One region of the Isoptericola sp. NPDC019482 genome, then DNA from elsewhere that is predicted to be linked to it. Evidence: predicted binding sites of a transcription regulator. Region 1 holds the regulator's gene; the other holds the start of a gene.

Region 1 (10,937 bases):
CGTACAGCGGGGGCGTCTCGACGTCGGTCGTCACGGTCGCGACGCCGCGACCGGGGCGGTCGTGGCCCTGGCCAGGCCCGTGGCCCCACGCCGCGGAGGCGGGGACGACGGCGAGGGCGGGGAGCAGCAGGAGCGCCGGCAGGGCGCGTCGGGGGCTTCGCATGAACGGGACTCTGGTGTGCCCAGGGGGCGCGTCGGTGGCCGGGTAATGAACCGGAGACGAACCCTCGGCGGTCTTCCCGCGGGGGCAGGGCTCGGTGCCCTCGAGACACGCGGAACCGGAGCGTAGAGTCACGCGAATCTGTAGCGTAGGGAGGCGCGAACCTGTAGCGTAGGAGGCTCCGATTCTGTAGTTTTGCCTGGTGGAGTACACGAAGAGGGTCGTCGACGGCGGACTTGATCGGATGCTCGCAGAGCTGCCCGCGGTGGCGATCGTCGGCGCCAAGGCAGTGGGCAAGACCGCTACGGCGCAGCGCCGTGCGACCTCGGTCGTCGACCTGTCCGACCCCGACGAGACAGACCTCGTCGGTGCGGATCTGCGACGGGTCACGCGCCTGCCACGGCCAGTCCTGATCGACGAGTGGCAAGTGCTCCCCAGGGTGTGGGATGTCGTCCGGCGCGGCGTGGACGACGGTGCCGAACCGGGATCGTTCCTCCTGACCGGGTCGGCGACTCCCGTCGAACGGCCGATGCACTCCGGCGCGGGGCGCATCGTGGAGCTGCGGATGCGTCCGATGACGCTCGCAGAGCGTGGGGTGGCGGCGCCGACGGTGTCGCTCGCCGGGCTGCTCGCTGGTGGCGGGGACGTGGAGGGGGAGTCGGTCGTCGCGCTCGAGGACTATGCGGACGAGATCGTCGCGTCGGGGTTTCCTGGGCTCCGCCACCTCACCGCACGGGGGTCCCGCGACGCGCTGGACACTTACCTGCGGCTCGTCGTCGAGCGTGACTTCCCGGACGCAGGGCGAGAGGTCCGCAGACCGGGCACCCTGCGCGCATGGATGCGCGCCTACGCCGCCGCGACGTCGACGACGGCGTCGTACACCGAGATCCTCGACGCGGCGACCGCGGGTGAGCCGGGCAAGCCCGCGAGGACGACGACGGCGGCCTACCGGGAGACGCTCGAACGCATCTGGCTGCTGGAGGAGATGCCGGCCTGGGTCGGGGCGGGCAGTCCCCTGACGGCGCTGGGCCGCTCGCCGAAGCATCACCTGGCCGACCCTGCGCTCGCCGCGCGTCTGCTCGGCGTGACCGCGGAGAACCTGTTGGACCGCCCGAACCCGGACGGTGCCTCGATCGCTCGCCGGGGGAGCCTCTTCGGCGCTCTCTTCGAGAGCCTGGTGACGTTGTGCGTCCGCGTCTACGCGGAGGCGGCCGGGGCGACCGTCAGTCACCTTCGGACGCATCGTGGTGACCATGAGATCGACCTCGTCGTCGAGCGCGACGACGGGCGAATCCTGGCGGTCGAGGTCAAGCTGGGCGCCATGCCGAGCGATCGCGACGTGCGGCACCTGCACTGGCTCGCCGAGCGAGTCGGGCCCGGTGTGATCGACTCGGTCGTCATCACCACAGGGCGGGCGGCGTACCGGCGACCCGACGGCATTGCCGTGGTCCCCCTCGCGCTGCTCGGCCCGTGACGACGGTCAGGGCCGCGCGGAGAACCGCTCCAGCAGGTCGGCGTGGCCGGAGCAGACCAGCAGGTCGTTGGCGCTCACGCGCGTCTCGGGCGTCGCGTACTGGAACTCCACGCCGGGCGACTTCACGCCGATGACGGTGACGCCGTACCGCTTGCGGATGTCCGACTGGGCGAGCGTGAAGCCCTGCATCTCCTTCGGCGGCCGCATCTTCACGATGGTGAAGCCGTCCTCCACCTCGATGTAGTCGAGCATCTTGCCGCTCACGAGGTGCGCCACGCGGGAGCCGGCGTCGGCCTCGGGGTAGACGACGTGGTGCGCGCCGATGCGCGTGAGGATGCGGCCGTGCTCGGCGGAGATCGCCTTGGACCAGATCTGCGGGGTGCCGAGGTCCACGAGGTTGGCGGTGATGAGCACCGACGCCTCGAGCTCCGTGCCGACGCCCACGACGGCGACGCCGAAGTCCTTGGCGCCGAGCTGGATCAGGGCCTCCGCCTCCGACGCGTCCGCCTCGACCAGCGGCAGCCGACCGGACCACTGGGCGACGAGCTTCGGGTCGCGCTCGACCGCGAGCACGTCCTGGCCGAGCCGGTCCAGCGTCGTCGCGAGCGAGGACCCGAAGCGGCCGAGGCCGATCACGAGCACGCCCGCGTCGCGCGCGGGAGCCTTCTTGTCCGCCACGGTTCTCCTCTTTCAGGCAGGTCGGTCAGGCACGTCGGTGCGAGGTCACCCGATGATCGGGCGTTCCTCGGGGAAGCGTACGATGCGGCGCCGGTCGCGCAGGGCGAGTGCGCCCATCAGCGAGACGACGCCGACGCGCCCCACGAACATCAGCCCGCTGAGCCAGTACTTCGCCGGGTCGGGCAGGTCGGCGGTGATGCCGGTGGACAGCCCGACCGTCGCGAAGGCCGAGATCACCTCGTAGAGGATCTCCGACAGGCTGAACGGGGTCATGCGCAGCAGCGCCAGGCACGAGACCAGCACCGCGGTCGCGCCCATGAACATCACCGCGATGGCGAGGCGGATCGTGTCGCGAGGGATCCGTCGCCCGAACGCGTCCGTGTCCTTGTCGCCCCGTGCCTCGGAGAGGATGGCGAGCAGCATGACGGCGAGGGTGGTGACCTTGATGCCGCCGGCCGTGGACGCGGAGCCGCCGCCCACGAACATGAGCGCGTCCGTGACGAGCCAGGTCTCCTGGTGCATCTCGTGCACGTGCACGCTGCTGAACCCGCCCGAGCGGGGCATCACCGAGGCGAAGATCGACGACAGCACGCGCGTCGCCCCGTCCTGGGCGCCGAGGGTCGCCGGGTTCGACCACTCCAGCGCGCCGATGAGCACCGCGCCCCCGAGGAGCAGCGCGAGGCTCGTGGTCACGGTCAGCTTGGTGTGCAGGGACAGCGACCGGATCCAGTGATGCCGCCGACGGCGGTGCGTCATGATGTTGAGGATCACGGGAAAGCCGAGGGACCCGATGAACACGCCGAGCGCGATCGGGATCAGCACGAACCAGTCGGAGGCGAACGGCAGGAGCCCGTGCTCCGTGGGCACGAAGCCGGCGTTGTTGAACGAGGACACGCCGTAGAACACCGCGTGCCAGGCCGCCAGGCCGACGGAGTCGCCCAGAGCGAGGAAGCGCGGGAACAGCAGGATCGCGATGGCCAGCTCGATCGTGGTGGCCGTGATGATGATGGTGCGCAGCAGGGCGCCGACCTCGCCGAGCCGCTCGGTCTTGGTCTCCGACGCGGTGAGGAGCTTCTGGGTCAGCCCGAGCCGTCGTGAGACCGCGAGGCCGACGAGGGAGGCGAGGGTCATGACGCCGAGCCCGCCGATCTTGATGCCGAGCAGGATGATCACCCGGCCGTACTCGGACCAGTAGGTCGCGGTGTCGTGCACCACCAGCCCGGTGACGCACACCGCCGAGGTCGCGGTGAACAACGCGTCGACGATCGCGGCGCCCCGGCCGGACGACGTCGCCCACGGGGGCAGGAGCAGGAGTGTGAACAGGGTGATGACGGCCGCGAAGACCGTCATCGCCAGGCGGGCCGGGTACTCGCGGGCGACCTGGTCGACCCACCCGCGCACGGCGATGGCGCGGCCGCCCCACGTCCCCGGCACCCTGCCCCCTCTCGCCCCTCAGTCGCTGGGCACAGCCTGCCACGCCGTCGGCTACCGTGACGGGATGCGCGTCGCCCGGCTGCTGTGGAGCCCCGAGCTCCTGCGTTACGACTTCGGCCACGGGCACCCCATGGCGCCCGCCCGCCTCGACCTCACGATGCGGCTGGTCGCCGACCTCGGCCTGCTCGACGAGCCCGCCCTCGAGGTGGCCGACGTGCACCCCGCGACCGACGCGCTCATCGAGACCGTGCACGACGCCGCGTACGTCGCGGCGGTGCGGCGCGCGGCCGCCGACGGCACCCCCGACCCGGCGCGCGGCCTCGGCACCGAGGACGACCCGGTGTTCCCGGCGATGCACGAGGCCGCGGCGCGGCTGGTCGCGGCGTCGGTGGACGCGGCGGAGTCCGTCTGGTCGGGGCGCGTGGCCCACGGCGTGAACATCGCGGGCGGGATGCACCACGCCCAGCGCGGCGCGGCGTCCGGCTTCTGCATCTACAACGACGCGGCCGCGGCCGTGCAGCGGCTGCTCGACCTGGGGGCGGAGCGGGTCGCGTACGTCGACCTGGACGCCCACCACGGCGACGGCGTCGAGGCGATCTTCTGGGACGACCCGCGCGTGCTCACCGTGTCCGTGCACCAGGACGGGCACACGCTGTTCCCGGGCAGCGGCAACGCCGGGGACACGGGCGGGACGGCGGCGCAGGGCACCGCGGTGAACGTGGCGCTGCCGCCGCGCACCGACGGCGCGCACTGGCTGCGCGCGGTGGACGCCGTCGTCCCGGCGGTGGTGCGGGAGTTCCGCCCGCAGGTGATCGTGTCGCAGCACGGCTGCGACGCGCACGGCAACGACCCGCTCACCGACCTCAACGTGGGGGTGGGGGCCCAGCGGACCGCGGCCCGCTGGGTGCACGACCTGGCGCACGAGCTGGCCGACGGGCGCTGGGTGGCCCTCGGGGGCGGCGGCTACGCCGTGGTCGACGTCGTGCCGCTGGTGTGGGCGAGCCTGGTGGCCGAGGCGGCGCACGCGCCGCTGGCGATCGGCATCGAGCTGCCGGAGTCCTGGCGGCGGGAGGTCGAGGAGCTCTCCGGGCTGGACCCGGCCGAGCGGCTGGGCAGCGGAGACGTCGCGTGGCGCCCGTGGTCGGACGGCTACGACCCGGCCGACGACGTCGACCGCGCGGTCCTCGCCACCCGGCGCCACGTGTTCCCCACCTGGGGGCTGGACCCGTACCGCGACTGACGTCACGGCGCCGGTCGGACGGGCGCCGGTCGGGAGGACGCCGGGCATCGGGTACCCTGGGGGACGGACTTTTCCGCGTTGGTCGGCTGCTCCTGGAGACAGGGCTCCTGGGACCAACCGTGTTCCACCGACCGACAAGCATTGTGAGGACCTCATGGGCTCCGTCATCAAGAAGCGCCGCAAGCGCATGGCGAAGAAGAAGCACCGCAAGCTGCTGCGGAAGACGCGTCACCAGCGTCGCAACAAGAAGTGACGTCGTCCGCCTGACGGCGGACAGCGTGCGCGAACGGGCCCGGCACCTCCACGGAGGTGCCGGGCCCGTTCGCTGTTCCCGGACCGTGCGGGCGCGGTCAGCGGCCCTGCAGGCGCCGCCGGATGCTGCGGAGCACGAGACCGGCGACCCAGGCGGCGCCGGCCCATGACGCCGTCTTCATCCCGCGCCCGGCCACGCGCCGTCCGCGGCCGCGGAACTCGCGGATGGGCCAGCCGACCTCCTTGGCGTGCCGGCGCAGGCGTACGTCGGGGTTGATGGGGCACGGGTGCCCGACGGTGCGCATCATGGGCAGGTCGTTGAGCGAGTCGCCGTACGCGTAGGAGGCCGACAGGTCGATGCCCTCGCGCTCGGCGAGCTCGCGCACGGCGGCGGCCTTCGCCTCGCCGTGCATGAGGTCGCCCACGAGGCGGCCGGTGTAGAAGCCGCCGGAGTGCTCCCCGATGGTGCCGAGGCAGCCCGTGGCGCCGAGGCGGCGGGCGATGAGACCGCCGATCTCGACCGGCGTCGCGGTGACGAGCCACACCTGGTCGCCGGCGGCGAGGTGCTCGTCGAGCAGCCGTTTCGTGCCGGGGAAGATGCGCAGCTCGAGCACGGTGTCGTACACGTCCTCGCCCACGGCGGTGATCTCCGCCACCGAGCGGCCGGCGATGAGCGACAGGGCGCGGCTGCGCACGGTCTCGATCTGGGAGCGGGACTCGCCGAACACCACGTACTTCGCCTGGATCAGCGCGAACCGCAGCAGGTCGCGGGTGCCGAAGAACCGGCGCTGGTACAGGGCGCGCGCGAGGTGGAAGGCGCTGGCGCCCCGGATGATGGTGTTGTCGACGTCGAAGAAGGCTGCGGCGCGCGCCGGCGGGGAAGACTCGGCGGGCGACGGCATGCGGTCCACTGTATCGGCGCCGCTAGTCTTGGCAGGTGAGCATGCCGCAGGGATCCGAAGGTGAACCCCGGGTGCTGCTGTACACGCGCGCCGGCTGCCACCTGTGCGAGGAGGCTCGGGCGGTGGTCGCGGACGTGTGCGGCGCGGCGGGGGAGCCGTGGCGGGAGGTCGACATCGACGTCGACGGCCCCGGCGGTGACCTGGTGGGCAAGTACGGGGACTACGTGCCCGTCGTCGAGGTGGACGGCGTGCAGCAGGGCTTCTGGCGGGTGGACGGCGCGCGGCTCGCGCGTCGGCTGGCCCGCTGAGCCCGGGAGAGGACGACAGGGTGATCCAGCAGTGATCGAGCTCGGTGAGGCGACGGTGCCGGCCGCGACGGTGGCGCGGCTGCCGTACTACCTGCGCGCCCTGCGCGACCTGGCGGAGGGCGGCGTGACGACGACGTCGTCGTCGGAGCTGGCGGAGCGGTCGGGGGTGGGGTCGGCGCAGCTGCGCAAGGACCTGTCCTACCTCGGGTCGTTCGGCACGCGGGGCGTGGGTTACGACGTGCAGTCGCTGGCGCAGTACATCGCGACGGCGCTGGGCCTGGGGTCGGAGCACCGCCTGGCGATCGTCGGCATCGGCAACCTGGGGCACGCCCTGGCGAACTACTCGGGTTACGCGGCCCGCGGGTTCCAGGTGGTGGCGCTGCTGGACGCCGACCCGCAGGTCGTCGGGAACTCCGCGGCGGGGCTCGCGATCGAGCACGTCGACGCGCTGGAGGAGGTGCTCGCGCGCACCGGCGTGTCGATGGTGGTCCTGGCGACGCCCGGGCCGGTGGCGCAGCCCATCGCCGAGCGGATCGTGGCGTGCGGTGTCCGGGAGATCCTGTCGTTCGCCCCCGTGGCGCTGCAGCTGCCCGACGACGTCGTCGTGCGCTCCGTGGACGTGGCCGGCGAGCTGCAGATCCTGGCGTTCCACGCCGCGGCGCGCGCCGCGACGAACGGCACGCCGAGATAGAGAAGCCAGACCCCTCTCTATCTCGCGGGTCTGGCTTCTCTATCTCGGCGAGAGGGTCAGTTCTGCTTGATGGCCGAGACGTCGAGGGCGATCTTGACCTTGTCGCCCACGAGGACGCCGCCGGTCTCGAGCGCGGCGTTCCAGGTCAGGCCGTAGTCCTTGCGCGAGATCTCGATCTCGGACTCGAAGCCGGCGCGCGGGTTGCCGAACGGGTCGGTGGCGGTGCCGGTGAACTCGGTGGGCAGCTCGACCGAGTTGGTGACGCCGTTGATCGTGAGGTCGCCGGTGATCGTGTAGTCGTCACCGTCGGTGGAGATGCCCTTGGAGGCGAAGGACCAGACCGGCTTCTCCTCGGCGTGCCAGAAGTCGGCGCTCTTCAGGTGGCCGTCGCGGTTCTCGTCGCCCGTGTTGACCGACGCGGCGTCGAGCTCGGCGGAGACGGCCGACGACTCGAGGTCGTCGCCCACGGTGATCGCGCCGGACGTGATGGCGATCGTGCCGCGCACCTTGGCGATCCCGGCGTGGCGCACGGAGAACGAGGCGGTCGAGTGGGCGGTGTCGATGGCGTAGGTACCGGCGGTCAGGCCTGCGGGCAGCGCGGTCATGGTGTCTCCCTCGGGTTGGGTCGTGCTGACGTTCACCAAGATAGTTGATGAATCAACTATCGTCACGGGGGGTGGAACGCGGCGCTCTCGTAACCTATTCCCGTGGGTGCGACGAGGGCGCGGGAGCGCGACGACGACGGCCGGGCGGACGTGCGCTGGCTCGACGAGAAGCAGCAGTGGGCGTGGCGGCGGTTCCTCGAGGGGACCTCCCGCTTCTTCGAGGCGCTCGGGGACGCGCACGACGAGGGGCTGCCCGTCACGCTCGGCGAGTACCACCTGCTGGTGCAGCTCTCCGAGGCGCCGGGCAGGACGCTGCGGATGTCGGCGCTCGCGGACTTCCTCGCGCTGTCGCGCAGCCGCCTCACGCACACCGTCGACCGGATGGAGAGGCGCGGGCTGGTGGTCCGCACGCCGGTGCCCGGCGACCGGCGCGGCGTGAACTGCGTCATGACCGACGCCGGGTTCGCCGCGCTCGTCGACGCCGCCCCGGGTCACGTCACCGCCGTCCGCCGCCTGCTGGTGGATGCCCTCACCGACGAGGAGCTCGCCACCCTGGGGCGCGCGATGGCGAAGGTGGCCGACGCGGCCAGGGGGCCCGTCGAGAGTTAGGCCGGCGCTCCCGTCTCGGGGCGTGAGAAACCGGTTGCTCGCCTCCTTCAACGTTGGAGAAGATGGCGGCGAGGCGGAAACGGATTTCGCGCGGCGCGTGCCTGGCCCGGACACCGGGAGCGGCCGCCCGCCCCCGGATCGCACCATCGGGGCTCGCTCCATCGAGCTCGAGAGGGGTCGACGATGACCCGAGGCACAAGGAGAGGTCGGTTGCGAGGGGTGGTCGCGGCGGCGGTCGCCGCGGTCGTGGTCGCCGTCACGGCGCTGGTCGGGACGGCGGTGCCCGCCGCGGCGGCCTCCGTCGACACGGGCGCCTGGTACGTGCTGCTCAACCGGCAGAGCGGCAAGGCGATGGAGGTGGCCAACTGGTCCACCGCCGACGGCGAGATCGTGCAGCAGTGGGACCGCAACGACGGGGCGTGGCAGCAGTGGCGCTTCCTCGACTCCGGCGACGGCTACTACCGGCTGCAGAACAGGAACTCCGGCAAGGTCCTCGACCTGTGGGAGTGGAGCCTGTCGGACGGCGCCGGGTTCCGGCAGTTCGGCGACCTGAACGCCGCGAACCAGCAGTTCCGCCTGGTCGACTCCGAGGGCGGCAGGGTCCGGCTGCTCAACCGGCACTCCGGCAAGGCCGTCACGGTCACCGACCGGTCCACGGCGAACGGCGCCACGGTCACCCAGCTGACCAACGCCAACCAGTACAACCAGCAGTGGGAGCTCGTGAAGGTCGGCTCCGGCTCGACGCCGCCCGGCTCGTTCCCGGCGTGGCCCTCGGCGAACGGCCAGCAGAAGGTCTCGGACACGATCGAGGTCAGCGGCACCCTCGACGGCGGCATGAAGCGCTACTACGGGATCTCCTCGGGTGACCAGGACGAGTCGCAGCCGCCGATCTTCGAGCTCTCGGACGGCGAGACGCTCAAGAACGTCATCATCGGCACGGGAGCGGGGGACGGCGTGCACTGCACCGGCACCTGCACCCTGCAGAACGTGTGGTGGGAGGACGTCGGCGAGGACGCGGCGACGCTCAAGGGCTCGTCGTCGTCGCAGGTGATGACCGTCGACGGCGGCGGCGCCCGCTCGGCGTCCGACAAGGTGTTCCAGCACAACGGCCCCGGGAAGTTCGTCATCAAGAACTTCCAGGTCGAGGACTTCGGCAAGCTCTACCGCTCGTGCGGCAACTGCTCGAAGCAGTACGCGCGCACGGTCGTGGTCCAGAACGTGCAGGTCACCGCACCCGGCAAGTCGCTGGTCGGGATCAACTCCAACCTCGGTGACAAGGCCACGCTCTCGGGCGTGACGATCCTCGGCGACTCCTCGCGGAAGATCTACATCTGCGAGGAGTACAAGGGCGTGACCTCCGGCGAGCCCAGCAAGATCGGCGACGGCCCGTCCGCCGCCTGCGGGTACTCGTCGTCGGACATCACCTACCGCTGACGCGCCACGGCGCCGGACGGCCAGGGCCCGGGGTGGTGCGCGCACCACCCCGGGCCCTTGGCGTGCCGGCGGCCCCGCTCGGCGGCGTCTCGCGGAGCGAGAAGCCGGTTGCTCGGGCGTACAACGATGGAAGAGGGTGGGGTGAGCGGCGTCGAGGGCGCCGCTCCAGCCAGAACGATGTGACGAGTCGAAAGGGATCGACGATGACCCGGAAGACGACGAACAGCAAGGGACGCACCCGCGCGACCCTCGGGGCGCTCGCGGGGACGGCGGTGGCGGTCGGCACGGCGGTGCTGGTCTCCGCGACGCCCGCCACGGCCGACGCCACGGCGGCGGACTGGCCCACGGCCACGGGCGACCAGGACGTGACCGAGACCATCGAGGTGAGCGGCACGTTCGACGGCGAGCTGGTGCGCTACGGCGGCATCGGGTCGGGGGACCAGGAGGAGGGGCAGGACCCCATCTTCAGGCTCGAGGACGGCGCGGTCCTCAAGAACGTCATCCTCGGCGAGGACGCGGGCGACGGCGTGCACTGCGACGGCACCTGCACCCTGCAGAACGTGTGGTGGGAGGACGTCGGCGAGGACGCCGCGACCCTCAAGGGCAACTCGTCCGACGACCAGACCATGACCGTCGACGGCGGCGGCGCCCGCAACGCCGACGACAAGGTGTTCCAGCACAACGGGCCGGGGAACTTCGTCATCAAGAACTTCCAGGTCGAGGACTTCGGGAAGCTCTACCGTTCGTGCGGCAACTGCTCGACCCAGTACGACCGCCACGTGACGATCCAGGACGTGACGGTGACGGCGCCGGGCAAGTCGCTCGCGGGGATCAACTCCAACCTCGGCGACACCGCCACGATCTCGGGCGTCACGATCCTCGGTGACGACGACCAGGACATCGCGATCTGCGAGGAGTACGAGGGCGTGACCGACGGGGAGCCGGAGAAGATCTCCGAGGGCCCGTCCGACGCCTGCCGCTACTCGGAGTCCGACATCAGCTACCAGTGATCCCGCCCCTGCGGTGACAACGGTCACAGACCTCCGGGGCGTCCGCTGAGCAGGACCTGGGTACCCCGGAGGTCTGGGACACTGGGACGCATGGCCACCACCACCGTCCATCTCGTACGGCACGGCGAGGTCCACAACCC
Region 2 (10,937 bases), on a different contig from region 1:
GCGGGGACGTCCAGCGCGCGCTCCCAGACGCGGCGGGCCGCCGCGCGGGCCTCCGGCGGGACCGGCGCCAGGCGCTCGTCGAGGACGGCGGGCTCGCGCGCCTCGGCACGATCGCTCAGCGGGACGCCGCGCACGGGGTTGGGCGGCGCGTCGTCGGGGGCGGGCACGTGGACGGCGGCGAGGAGGCGGCCGAACGCGTCCGCCCAGGCGGTGCGGGCGGCCACGGGCGTCGCCTCCGCGCTCACGCCGTCCGCCCACGGCACGACGTTCCAGGGCCACGGGTAGCCGAGGGCCGCGCTCGGCCGCCCGACGCGCACCGGCGCGGGCACGACGACGCCGGGCGCGGCCGCCCGCAGCCGACCGGCCAGGACGGGCAGGGCGCGCTGCTCGTGCTCGACGAGAGGCGCCGCCAGCGCGCGGCGGGGCAGCCGGACCGCCAGGTCGTCGCCGAGGCGCACCATGACGTTGTCCCAGCCGTGGGCGACGATCTCCAGCGGGCGGTCGGCCAGGTCGGGGTGCTGCTCGGCGAGCAGGGCGCGGGTCAGGGGGACGTCGACGTCGATCTCGGCGGCAGGCACCCGGGCATCATCCCAGGGGACGGCGCCGGTGCAGCTGCCGGTGGCAGCTCAGAGCTCGCGCTCGCGGCCGTGGTCCCATGCCTCGGTCCAGCCGAGGCGGTCGAACGCGGCGTCGAGGATGCCCGCGGTGAAGCCCCACACGAGGTGCGGCACGCCGTCGCCGTCGATCACCTCGAACCCCGGCCCGCGCCAGGTGCGGCCGGCGCGCCGCAGCACGGTCGTGACGCGGTGGTCGGGGTCCAGCAGGTCGGCCACGGGGGCGCGGAACACGTGCGAGGACTCGGCGACGTCGACCACTCGCACCGGGGTGGGCCGGGCCCACCACCCGAGCACGGGCGTCACGAGGTGGTTGCTCACCGGCATCGGCAGCTGCGCCAGGGTCCCGAGCACCTCGACGCCGCCGGTGTCGAGCCCGGTCTCCTCGACGGCCTCGCGCAGGGCCGCGTCGACCGGCGTCTCGCCGTCCTCGGCACGGCCGCCGGGGAACGCGACCTGCCCGGCGTGCGAGCGCAGGGTCGCCGCGCGCTCCAGGAGCAGCACGTCGAGGTCCTGCGCGACGGCGAGGGCCTGGGCGTCGTGGTCCGCCGCGAGGTCGTCCAGCACCCCGAAGAGCACGAGGACGGCCGCGGGGCGCGCGGACGCGGCGTCCAGGTCGCCCCGCGAGAGCCCCCAGTCGGACAGGAAGGACCCGTCCGACGCCAGGGCGGCGAGCTGCGCGCGGGCAGCCGTCGGCCCTGTGCCCGTGCCGGTGCTCGTGCCGGGGCTCACCGCCGGCTCACCAGCTCGTGGCGACCGGCATGCCCTCGGCGTAGCCGGCCGCGGACTGCACGCCCACCAGCGCGCGCTCGTGGAACTCCCCGAGCGTGCGCGCACCGGCGTAGGTGCAGCTCGAGCGCAGGCCGGACGTGACCTCGTCGAGCAGGTCCTCGACGCCCGGGCGCAGCGGGTCGAGATACATCTTCCCGGTGGAGATGCCCTCCTCGTACAGGGCCTTGCGCGCGCGGGCGAAGGCGGAGCCCGCCCCGGCGGTGCGGGCGGCGACAGCGCGCGCGGACGCCATGCCGAACGAGTCCTTGTACAGGCGACCGGTGCCGTCGTCGTGCAGGTCGCCGGGTGACTCGTACGTGCCGGCGAACCACGAGCCGATCATCACCTGCGACGCGCCCGCGGCCAGCGCCAGCGCGACGTCGCGCGGGTGGCGGACGCCGCCGTCGGCCCACACGTGCTTGCCGAGCTCGCGCGCGGCGGCCGCGCACTCGAGGACGGCGGAGAACTGCGGACGCCCCACGGCGGTCTGCATGCGCGTGGTGCACATGGCGCCCGGCCCGACGCCGACCTTGAGGATGTCGGCGCCCGCGGCGACGAGGTCGCGCACGCCCGCGGCGGTCACCACGTTGCCCGCCACGACCGGCACCTGCGGGTCGACCGAGCGCACGGCCTCGAGGGCCTGCAGCATCTTCGACTGGTGTCCGTGCGCCGTGTCGACGACGAGCACGTCCACGCCGGCGTCGAGCAGCTCGCGGGTCTTGGCCGCGACGTCGCCGTTGATGCCGACGGCCGCGCCGATCCGCAGGCGGCCGGCGGCGTCGAGCGCCGGGCGGTAGACCGAGGAGCGCACGGCGCCCTTACGCGTGAGGACGCCCGCGAGGACGCCGTCGCGCACCACGGGCGCGAGGTGGATCTTCGCGGCGTGCATGCGCTCGAACGTGGCCTCGAGGCCCTCGGCCTCGAGCGACGCGGCGTCGAGCATGACGACGTCGTCGGACATGACCTGGTGCACCTGCGCGAACCGGTCGACGGCGGCGCAGTCGCCCTCGGTGACGACGCCCACGGGCTTGCCGTCGGCCACGACGACCGCCGCGCCGTGCGCGCGCTTGCCCAGCAGGGTCAGCACCGTGGAGACGGTGTCCGTGGGGGCCACGACCACGGGCGTCTCGATGACGGGGTCCTTGGACTTCACGTCGGCGACGACGTCGGCGACGACGTCGACCGGGATGTCCTGGGGGATGATCGCGATGCCGCCGCGGCGGGCGACGGTCTCGGACATCCGGCGGCCCGCGACGGCGGTCATGTTGGCGACGACCACGGGGATCGTCGTGCCGGTGCCGTCGTCGGTGGAGAGGTCGACGTCGAAGCGGCTGGTCACGTCCGAGCGGGACGGGACCATGAAGACGTCGCCGTAGGTGAGGTCGGTGGTGGGCTGCTGCCCGTCGAGAAAGCGCACAGGTGTCCCCTGAGAGGTGTGTCGGGAGAGGACGAGCTTCCTGGGTCGTCCCTCTGCCGAACGCTCGCCGGCGGTCACGTGTTCCCGTCGGCAGGGTCGAAACTACCCTCTACCTCGCCCTCGCGTGGCGGAGCGCCGTCCGCGGGACGTCCCGGACCACCGGGCGGGACCGCCTAGAGTGGTGTGGTTATGAACGGGGAGGAACGCATGAGCCTGCTGAGCACGATCGGCTCGCCCGAGGACGTCCGCCGGCTCTCGCCGGAGCAGACGACGCAGCTCGCGGCGGAGATCCGGGCCTTCCTGGTCGACCAGGTGTCGCGGACGGGCGGGCACCTGGGGCCGAACCTGGGCGTCGTCGAGCTGACGATCGCGCTGCACCGCGTCTTCGCGTCCCCGCGGGACACCCTCGTGTTCGACACGGGTCACCAGGCGTACGTGCACAAGCTCCTCACGGGCCGGCAGGACTTCTCGGCGCTGCGCAAGGCGGGCGGCATGTCCGGCTACCCCTCGCGCGCCGAGTCCGAGCACGACGTCGTCGAGAACTCGCACGCGTCGACCGCGCTGTCGTGGGCCGACGGCGTGGCCAAGGCCAACGCCGTGCAGGGGCACCCCGAGCGGCACGTCGCCGCCGTCATCGGCGACGGCGCGCTCACCGGGGGCATGGCCTGGGAGGCGCTGAACAACATCGCGGCCTCGCAGGACCGCCGCCTCGTCATCGTCGTCAACGACAACGGGCGCTCCTACTCGCCGACCATCGGCGGCGTGGCGAACCACCTCGACACCCTGCGCACCACGCGCGGGTACGAGGCCTTCCTGTCGTGGGGCAAGCGCACCCTGCACCGCACGGGCGCGCCCGGGCGCTTCGCCTACGACTGGCTGCACGGGCTCAAGAAGGGCATCAAGGACGTCGTCGCCCCGCAGGGCATGTTCGAGGACCTCGGGCTGAAGTACGTCGGCCCGGTCGACGGGCACGACGTCGCGGCGATGGAGCAGGCGCTGCGCCGGGCCAAGTCCTACGGCGGTCCGGTGATCGTGCACGCCATCACCGAGAAGGGCCGCGGTTACACCCCCGCCGAGCGGGACGTCGCGGACCGGTTCCACGCCGTCGGCCAGATCCACCCCGAGACAGGCCTGCCCGTCGCGCCCTCGCGGTTCGGCTGGACCAAGGTCTTCGCCGACGAGATCGTCAAGATCGGCCGCGACCGGCCCGACGTCGTCGCCATCACCGCGGCGATGCTGCACCCCGTGGGTCTGGCGCCGTTCGCCCAGGAGTTCCCGGACCGCACCTTCGACGTCGGCATCGCCGAGCAGCACGCCGCGACCTCGGCGGCAGGCATGGCGTTCGCCGGTCTGCACCCGGTGGTCGCCGTCTACGCCACCTTCCTCAACCGCGCCTTCGACCAGGTGCTCATGGACGCCGCCCTGCACCGGGCGGGCGTGACGTTCGTGCTCGACCGGGCCGGCATCACCGGGGACGACGGCGCCAGCCACAACGGCATGTGGGACATGGCGATGCTGCGCATCGTCCCCGGCCTGCGCCTGGCCGCGCCGCGCGACGAGCCCACCCTGCGCACGGCCCTGCGCGCGGCGGTGGACGTCGACGACGCGCCCACGGTCGTGCGCTACCCCAAGGGCGCGCTCGCCGACGCCATCCCGGCGCTCGAGGAGCTCGACGGCGTGGACGTCGTCGCGCGCCACGTGCCCGGTGCGGGCAGCGCGGGTGACGGGCGCAAGGTGCTCGTCGTGGGCGTCGGGTCGATGGTGGGCACGGCACTCGCGGCGGGCGAGTCGCTCGCGGCGCACGGCCTCGCGGTCGACGTCGTCGCGCCCACCTGGGTGCTGCCGGTTCCCGAGACCCTGGTGAAGCTCGCCGGCGAGCACGACCTCGTGCTGACGATCGAGGACGGCGTCGTCGACGGAGGCGTCGGCGCCATGACCGCCCAGCGGGCGGGGGAGCAGGGCGTGCGCACGCCGTTCGTGCACGTCGGGCTGCCGGTGGCGTTCCTCGACCACGCCAGCCGCGACCAGATCATCGGACAGCAGCGGATGCGGGCGGAGGACGCCGTCCGCGACGCGCTCGCGGCGCTCGCGCGCGACTGACGCGAGACGGGCGGTCGCCGGGCGGCCGGGCGCCGCTAACCTCGCGCTCATGATCTGGCTCCTGGACCTCGACAACACGCTGGTGGGCCGCACGGAGGCGTTCGTGTCGTGGGCGTCGGGCGAGCTCGACGCCGCAGGCGGCACGGCCGACGACCTCGCCGAGATCGTCGCGGTCGACGAGGACGGCCATGGGTCCAAGGAGGCTCTCGCGCGGCTGCTGATCGCCCGGCTCGGGTGGGACGACGACGTCCCGGCTGCGATCGACCGGTTCCGGGAAGGGATCGTCGCCGGCGTGCGGCCCTACGACGGCGTGCTCTTCGCGCTCGACGTGCTGCGTGGCGCCGGGCACCCGGTGGCGATCGTCACCAACGGGACGTCTGCTCAGCAGCGCGCCAAGATCGCTCGGTGCGGGTTGGAGGGCCACGTGGACGCGGTCGTCGTGTCGGGGGAGGAGGGATTCACGAAGCCCGATCCCCGCCTGCTCGAGGTGGCGCTCGAGCGGCTCGGCAGGTCAGACGTCGACCGGCGTCAGGTCTGGATGGTCGGCGACGCCGCCCACGCGGACGTGGCTGCGGGCCGTGCGGCCGGCACGCGCACGGCGTGGGTCTCCCATGGCCGGTCGTGGGCCGGTACGGACCGCCCCGACGTCGTCGCCGCGACCACGCGCGAGGCGCTCGCCCTCGCGGCCTCCCCGCCCGGGGCCGTCCTCGACTGAACCGACAGTCACCTTCGAGCACGGGATCCGTATCGCCAACCGGCCGGATGGCGATACGGATCCCGTGCTCGAAGGTGTCTGCGACGTCACAGCCCCACGACCTGGCTTGTGAAAGGCTTCACGAATAGGCTGTGGTCATACCTCAGAAGGAGGGGGCTCCTATGACCACCGACGCGGCACCCACCACGACCACCGCCTGGACGGGCTTCACCCCGGGACCCTGGTGCGACGGCATCGACGTGCGCGACTTCATCCAGCGCAACTACACCCCGTACACCGGCGACGACGCGTTCCTCGCGGGGCCGACGGCGCGCACCACCGCGGTGTGGGAGAAGCTGTCGGCGATGTTCCCGGCCGAGCGCGAGAAGGGCGTCTACGACGTCGACCCGCACACCCCGGCGGCGATCACCGCCCACGGGCCCGGCTACATCGACCGCGACGCCGAGCTCATCGTCGGCCTGCAGACCGACGCCCCGCTCAAGCGCGCGATCATGCCGAACGGCGGCTGGCGCATGGTCGAGGGCGCGCTGAAGACGTACGGCTACCCGGTCGACGAGACCCTCAGGACGGTGTTCACCGAGTACCGCAAGACGCACAACCAGGGCGTCTTCGACGTCTACCCGCCGAACGTCCGCGCCGCGCGCAGCTCCCACATCATCACCGGCCTGCCCGACGCGTACGGACGCGGCCGGATCATCGGCGACTACCGCCGCGTGGCCCTGTACGGCGTCGACCAGCTGGTCGCCGCGAAGAGGGTCGACAAGCTCGGCCTCGACGTCCAGCCGTTCAGCGAGACCGTGGTGCGCGAGCGGGAGGAGCACGCGGAGCAGATCCGCGCCCTCGGCGAGCTCAAGGAGATGGCCGCGTCCTACGGGTACGACATCTCCGGCCCGGCGACGACGGCCCGCGAGGCCGTGCAGTGGCTGTACTTCGGCTACCTCGCCGCGGTGAAGGAGCAGAACGGCGCCGCGATGTCGCTCGGGCGCACGTCGACGTTCCTCGACGTGTACCTCGAGCGGGACCTGCAGGCCGGGCGCCTCAGCGAGTCCGAGGCGCAGGAGATCGTCGACGACTTCGTCATCAAGCTGCGGATCGTGCGCTTCCTGCGCACCCCCGAGTACGACGCCCTCTTCTCCGGCGACCCCACCTGGGTCACCGAGACCATCGGCGGCATGGGCGAGGACGGCCGCCCGCTCGTCACCAAGAACTCGTTCCGCTTCCTGCAGACCCTGTACAACCTGGGCCCGGCCCCCGAGCCGAACATGACGGTCTTCTGGAGCCCGCGCCTGCCCGACGGGTTCAAGGAGTTCTGCGCCAAGGTGTCGATCGACACGTCCGCGGTGCAGTACGAGTCGGACGAGCAGATCCGCCCGGCCTGGGGCGACGACGCGGCGATCGCGTGCTGCGTCTCGCCGATGGCGGTCGGCAAGCAGATGCAGTTCTTCGGCGCCCGCGTGAACCTCGCCAAGGCGCTGCTGTACGCGATCAACGGCGGCAAGGACGAGGTCACCGGCAAGCAGGTCTCGCCGGCGTTCCCCGCCGTCGCCCCGGGCCTGCCGCTCGACTACGACGACGTGCGCGCCCGCTTCGACCGCACCATGGACTGGCTCGCCGAGACGTACGTCGAGGCGCTCAACTGCATCCACTGGTCGCACGACAAGTACGCGTACGAGCGGCTCGAGATGGCCCTGCACGACAGGGAGGTGCTCCGCACCATGGCCTGCGGCATCGCGGGACTGTCGGTCGCGGCGGACTCCCTGTCGGCGATCCGCTACGCCCGGGTGGTCCCGGTGGCCGACGAGAGCGGCGTCGTCGTCGACTACGAGATCGACGGCGACTACCCGGCCTACGGCAACGACGACGACCGCGTCGACGCCATCGCCGTCGAGCTGGTCGAGTCGTTCATGGCCAAGATCCGCAGCCACCCGATGTACCGCGACGCCGTGCCGACCCAGTCGGTGCTGACGATCACGTCCAACGTGGTCTACGGCAAGGCCACCGGGAACACCCCGGACGGCCGCCGCGCCGGCGAGCCCTTCTCGCCGGGCGCCAACCCGATGAACGGGCGCGACACGCACGGCATGCTCGCCTCCGCGCTCTCGGTGGCGAAGCTGCCCTACGACCAGGCGCAGGACGGCATCTCGCTGACCAACACAGTCGTGCCGTCCGGCCTCGGCCGCACCCGCGAGGAGCAGGTGGCGAACCTCGCCGGCCTGCTCGACGCCTCGGTGGGCGGCGCCGGCTATCACATGAACGTCAACGTCCTCGTGCGCGAGACGCTCGAGGACGCGATGGAGCACCCGGAGAACTACCCGCAGCTCACGATCCGCGTCTCCGGCTACGCGGTGAACTTCGTGCGGCTGACCCGCGAGCAGCAGCTGGACGTGCTGTCGCGGACCTTCCACGGGGGGCTCTGACCATGACTGCCGGCCCGGCGACGCTGGACGCCCCCTCCCGGCGCCGGGCCGGCGCCGGCCTGCGGGGGATCGAGACCGTGGACACCGAGGAGGTGGGCCGCTCCGACCGCCTGGCGCTGATGCGCTCCGGCGAGCTCGGCTCGGTGCACTCCTGGGAGCTGGTGACGGCCGTCGACGGCCCGGGGACGCGCCTCACCGTGTTCCTCAGCGGCTGCCCGCTGCGCTGCCTGTACTGCCACAACCCCGACACGCTCGCGATGAAGGACGGCGAGCCCGTCCTCGCCGAGGACCTGCTGGCGCGTGTGGCCCGCTACCGCGGCATCTTCACCGCGACCGGCGGCGGCCTCACGCTCTCCGGGGGCGAGGTGCTCATGCAGCCGGCGTTCGCCGCGCGGATCCTGCGCGGTGCGAAGGAGCTCGGGGTGCACACCACCCTCGACACCTCCGGGTTCCTCGGCGCCAACGCGACCGACGCGATGCTGGCGGACACCGACCTCGTGCTCCTCGACATCAAGTCGGGCGACGAGGAGACGTACCGGCGCGTCACCGGGCGGTCGCTCGCCCCCACGCTGCGGTTCGGGCGTCGCCTGGCCGAGCGTGGCGTCAAGGTCTGGGTGCGCTTCGTGCTGGTGCCCGGCCTCACCGACGACCCGGAGAACGTCGCGGCCCTCGCCCGGCACGCCGCCGACATCGAGGCCGTGCGGCCCGGGACCGTGGAGCGCGTCGAGGTGCTGCCCTTCCACCAGATGGCCCGCGACAAGTGGGCCGAGCTGGGCCGCGCGTACGAGCTCGACGACACCGAGCCGCCGACGCCCGAGGCGACCGAGGCCGTGCGCGACGTCTTCCGCGCCCACGGGCTGACGACGTACTGACGTCGGACGACGCCGCTCGGAGCGCGCGGCCGCGCGGCGTCGTCGCTAGCGTGGTCGGCATGACGACGACACCCGACCGTGCCGACGAGGACGCCCCGCTGCGGCCTCTCGACGAGAGCTGGACGACGGCGCTCGCGGTGGTGGCGCACCCCGACGACATGGAGTTCGGCGCCGCCGCGGCCGTCGCCCGCTGGACGGGCCAGGGCAAGCGCGTCGTCTATTCCATGGTGACCAGCGGCGAGGCCGGGATCGACGGCATGCACCCGGACGAGGCGCGCCGCGTGCGGGAGGGCGAGCAGGTCGCCTCCGCGCGCGCCGTCGGGGTCGAGGAGGTCGAGTTCCTGGGCTTCACGGACGGCGTGATCGAGTACGGGCTGCCGCTGCGTCGGGCGATCGCGGGCGCCGTCCGCCGGCACCGGCCGGAGGTCGTCATCACCGGCAACTACCGCGAGACGTTCCCGGGCGGGATGCTCAACCAGGCCGACCACGTCGCGACCGGCCGCGCCGTCGTCGACGCCGTACGCGACGCCGGCAACCGCTGGGTGTTCCCCGACCAGCTCGAGGACGACGGGCTCGAGCCGTGGGGCGGGGTACGTCAGGTGTGGGTCGCCGGATCGCCCGACGCGCAGCACGCGGTGGACGTCACCGACACCTTCGACGCCGGGGTCGCCTCGCTCCGCGCCCACGCCGCCTACCTCGACGGGCTCGGGTGGGAGCACTTCGACCCCGCCGAGTTCCTCGCCCGGATGACGTCCGCCACCGGGCCGCGGCTCGGCGTGGCGCACGCGACCCCGTTCGAGGTGCTGCGGACGGGCTGGGACGACTGACGCCGCCGGTCAGGCGTGCGTCGCCGCGACCGCCCGGTCCACCACCCGGCGCAGGTCGCCGTACCCGGCGGCGTGCCACGCGCGCTGCCTCGTCGCGCCGTCCCCGGACGACCAGAGCCGGCCGAGCAGCTCGGTGACGGCGTCCAGGTCGCCGGCGTCGACCAGCGCGTCGCGCACGTGCGCGACGAGCTGCCCGACGACGTCGTGCGCCCCGGCGGGCCGCCAGGTGTGCGGGGACAGGAGGTCGTCGGACAGGCCCGAGCGCCCGGCGCGCCAGGCGGCCGTGCGCAGCAGCTCGGTGCGCAGCACGGGGGCGGGCAGGCCCTCCGCCGCCTCCCGTGCGGCCGTCTCGACCAGGCCGCGGGCCAGCGCGCCCAGCAGGGTGGCCGTGTCCGCGTCGAGGCAGACGTCGGCGATGCGCACCTCGACCGTGGGGTAGCGCGCCGACAGCCGGGCGTCGAAGTAGACCATGTTCTGGTCGAGGATGGTGCCGGTGGCGACCAGGTCCGCGACCGCCTCGTGGTACCCCTCCGGCGATCCGAACGCCCGCGCCGGCCCCGACGTGGGCCAGCGCGCCCACACCTGCGACCGGTAGCTGGCGAAGCCGGAGTCCTCGCCCTGCCAGAACGGCGAGTTGGCGCTCAGCGCCAGCAGCACGGACAGCCAGGGTCCGATCCGGTCGAGCACGGCCACGCCCTCCGCGTCGTCGGCCACGGCGACGTGCACGTGGCAGCCGCTGGTGAGCTGCTCACGGGCCGTGAGCCCGAACTTGGCCCGCGCCTCCAGGTACCGGAGGCGGGCCACGGTGGTGCCCTCGAACGGCCACGGTGAGGTGGCCAGGGCGGCGACGCGTGCCCCGACCCGGTCCGCGGCCGACTGCGCGCGCTCGCGCCCGGCACGGATCTCGGCGGCGAGGTCCGACAGCTCGCGGCGCGGGTGCGTCGCCGTCTCGAGCTGCTCCTCCATGAACTCGGCCTCGAGCGCCCCGCCGGCCGCCTCCACGCCCGGTTCGGGAGGGCGGGGACCGCCGTCCGCTGCGTCGTCCGCCTCCTCGGACGCGTCGAGCGCCTCCGACGCCTTGGCGACCGGCCGTCCGTCGTCGCCCACCAGGAGGAACTCCTCCTCGACACCCATGGTCCGCTTCATGCGGGGCAGTCTCACACGCGTGCGTGATGGTCGCGCACCTCCGCGAGGTCGCGGGCCC

Evidence for each region. Region 1 encodes Rex, which represses fermentation and respiration genes when NADH is low (regulators of the CRP and FNR family bind a similar motif). Its sites were predicted from a motif close to CTTGTGAANNNNTTCACAAG; they were not measured.
Region 2: pflB (formate C-acetyltransferase) is a predicted target of Rex. The motif match lies at 5,723-5,742, and genes of this name have one in related genera.

The regions. Positions count from the first base shown of each region.
Region 1 covers NZ_JBEYBQ010000006.1:1,417-12,353, forward strand. The annotation lists gene ABZ493_RS06375 (phytase) at 1-163, opposite strand, end outside; gene ABZ493_RS06380 (DUF4143 domain-containing protein) at 426-1,634, shown strand; gene ABZ493_RS06385 (TrkA family potassium uptake protein) at 1,641-2,312, opposite strand; gene ABZ493_RS06390 (potassium transporter TrkG) at 2,358-3,746, opposite strand; gene ABZ493_RS06395 (acetoin utilization protein AcuC) at 3,811-4,986, shown strand; gene ABZ493_RS06400 (30S ribosomal protein bS22) at 5,141-5,239, shown strand; gene ABZ493_RS06405 (HAD-IB family hydrolase) at 5,337-6,140, opposite strand; gene ABZ493_RS06410 (glutaredoxin family protein) at 6,182-6,448, shown strand; gene ABZ493_RS06415 (redox-sensing transcriptional repressor Rex) at 6,480-7,139, shown strand; gene ABZ493_RS06420 (YceI family protein) at 7,196-7,744, opposite strand; gene ABZ493_RS06425 (MarR family transcriptional regulator) at 7,847-8,353, shown strand; gene ABZ493_RS06430 (pectate lyase) at 8,573-9,787, shown strand; gene ABZ493_RS06435 (pectate lyase) at 9,991-10,797, shown strand; gene ABZ493_RS06440 (histidine phosphatase family protein) at 10,888-10,937, shown strand, end outside.
Region 2 covers NZ_JBEYBQ010000008.1:72,481-83,417, forward strand. The annotation lists gene ABZ493_RS08140 (aminoglycoside phosphotransferase family protein) at 1-578, opposite strand, end outside; gene ABZ493_RS08145 (CoA pyrophosphatase) at 627-1,259, opposite strand; gene ABZ493_RS08150 (GuaB1 family IMP dehydrogenase-related protein) at 1,354-2,802, opposite strand; gene dxs (1-deoxy-D-xylulose-5-phosphate synthase) at 3,010-4,902, shown strand; gene ABZ493_RS08160 (HAD family hydrolase) at 4,952-5,617, shown strand; gene pflB (formate C-acetyltransferase) at 5,779-8,034, shown strand; gene pflA (pyruvate formate-lyase-activating protein) at 8,037-8,906, shown strand; gene ABZ493_RS08175 (PIG-L deacetylase family protein) at 8,966-9,733, shown strand; gene ABZ493_RS08180 (glutamate--cysteine ligase) at 9,743-10,879, opposite strand.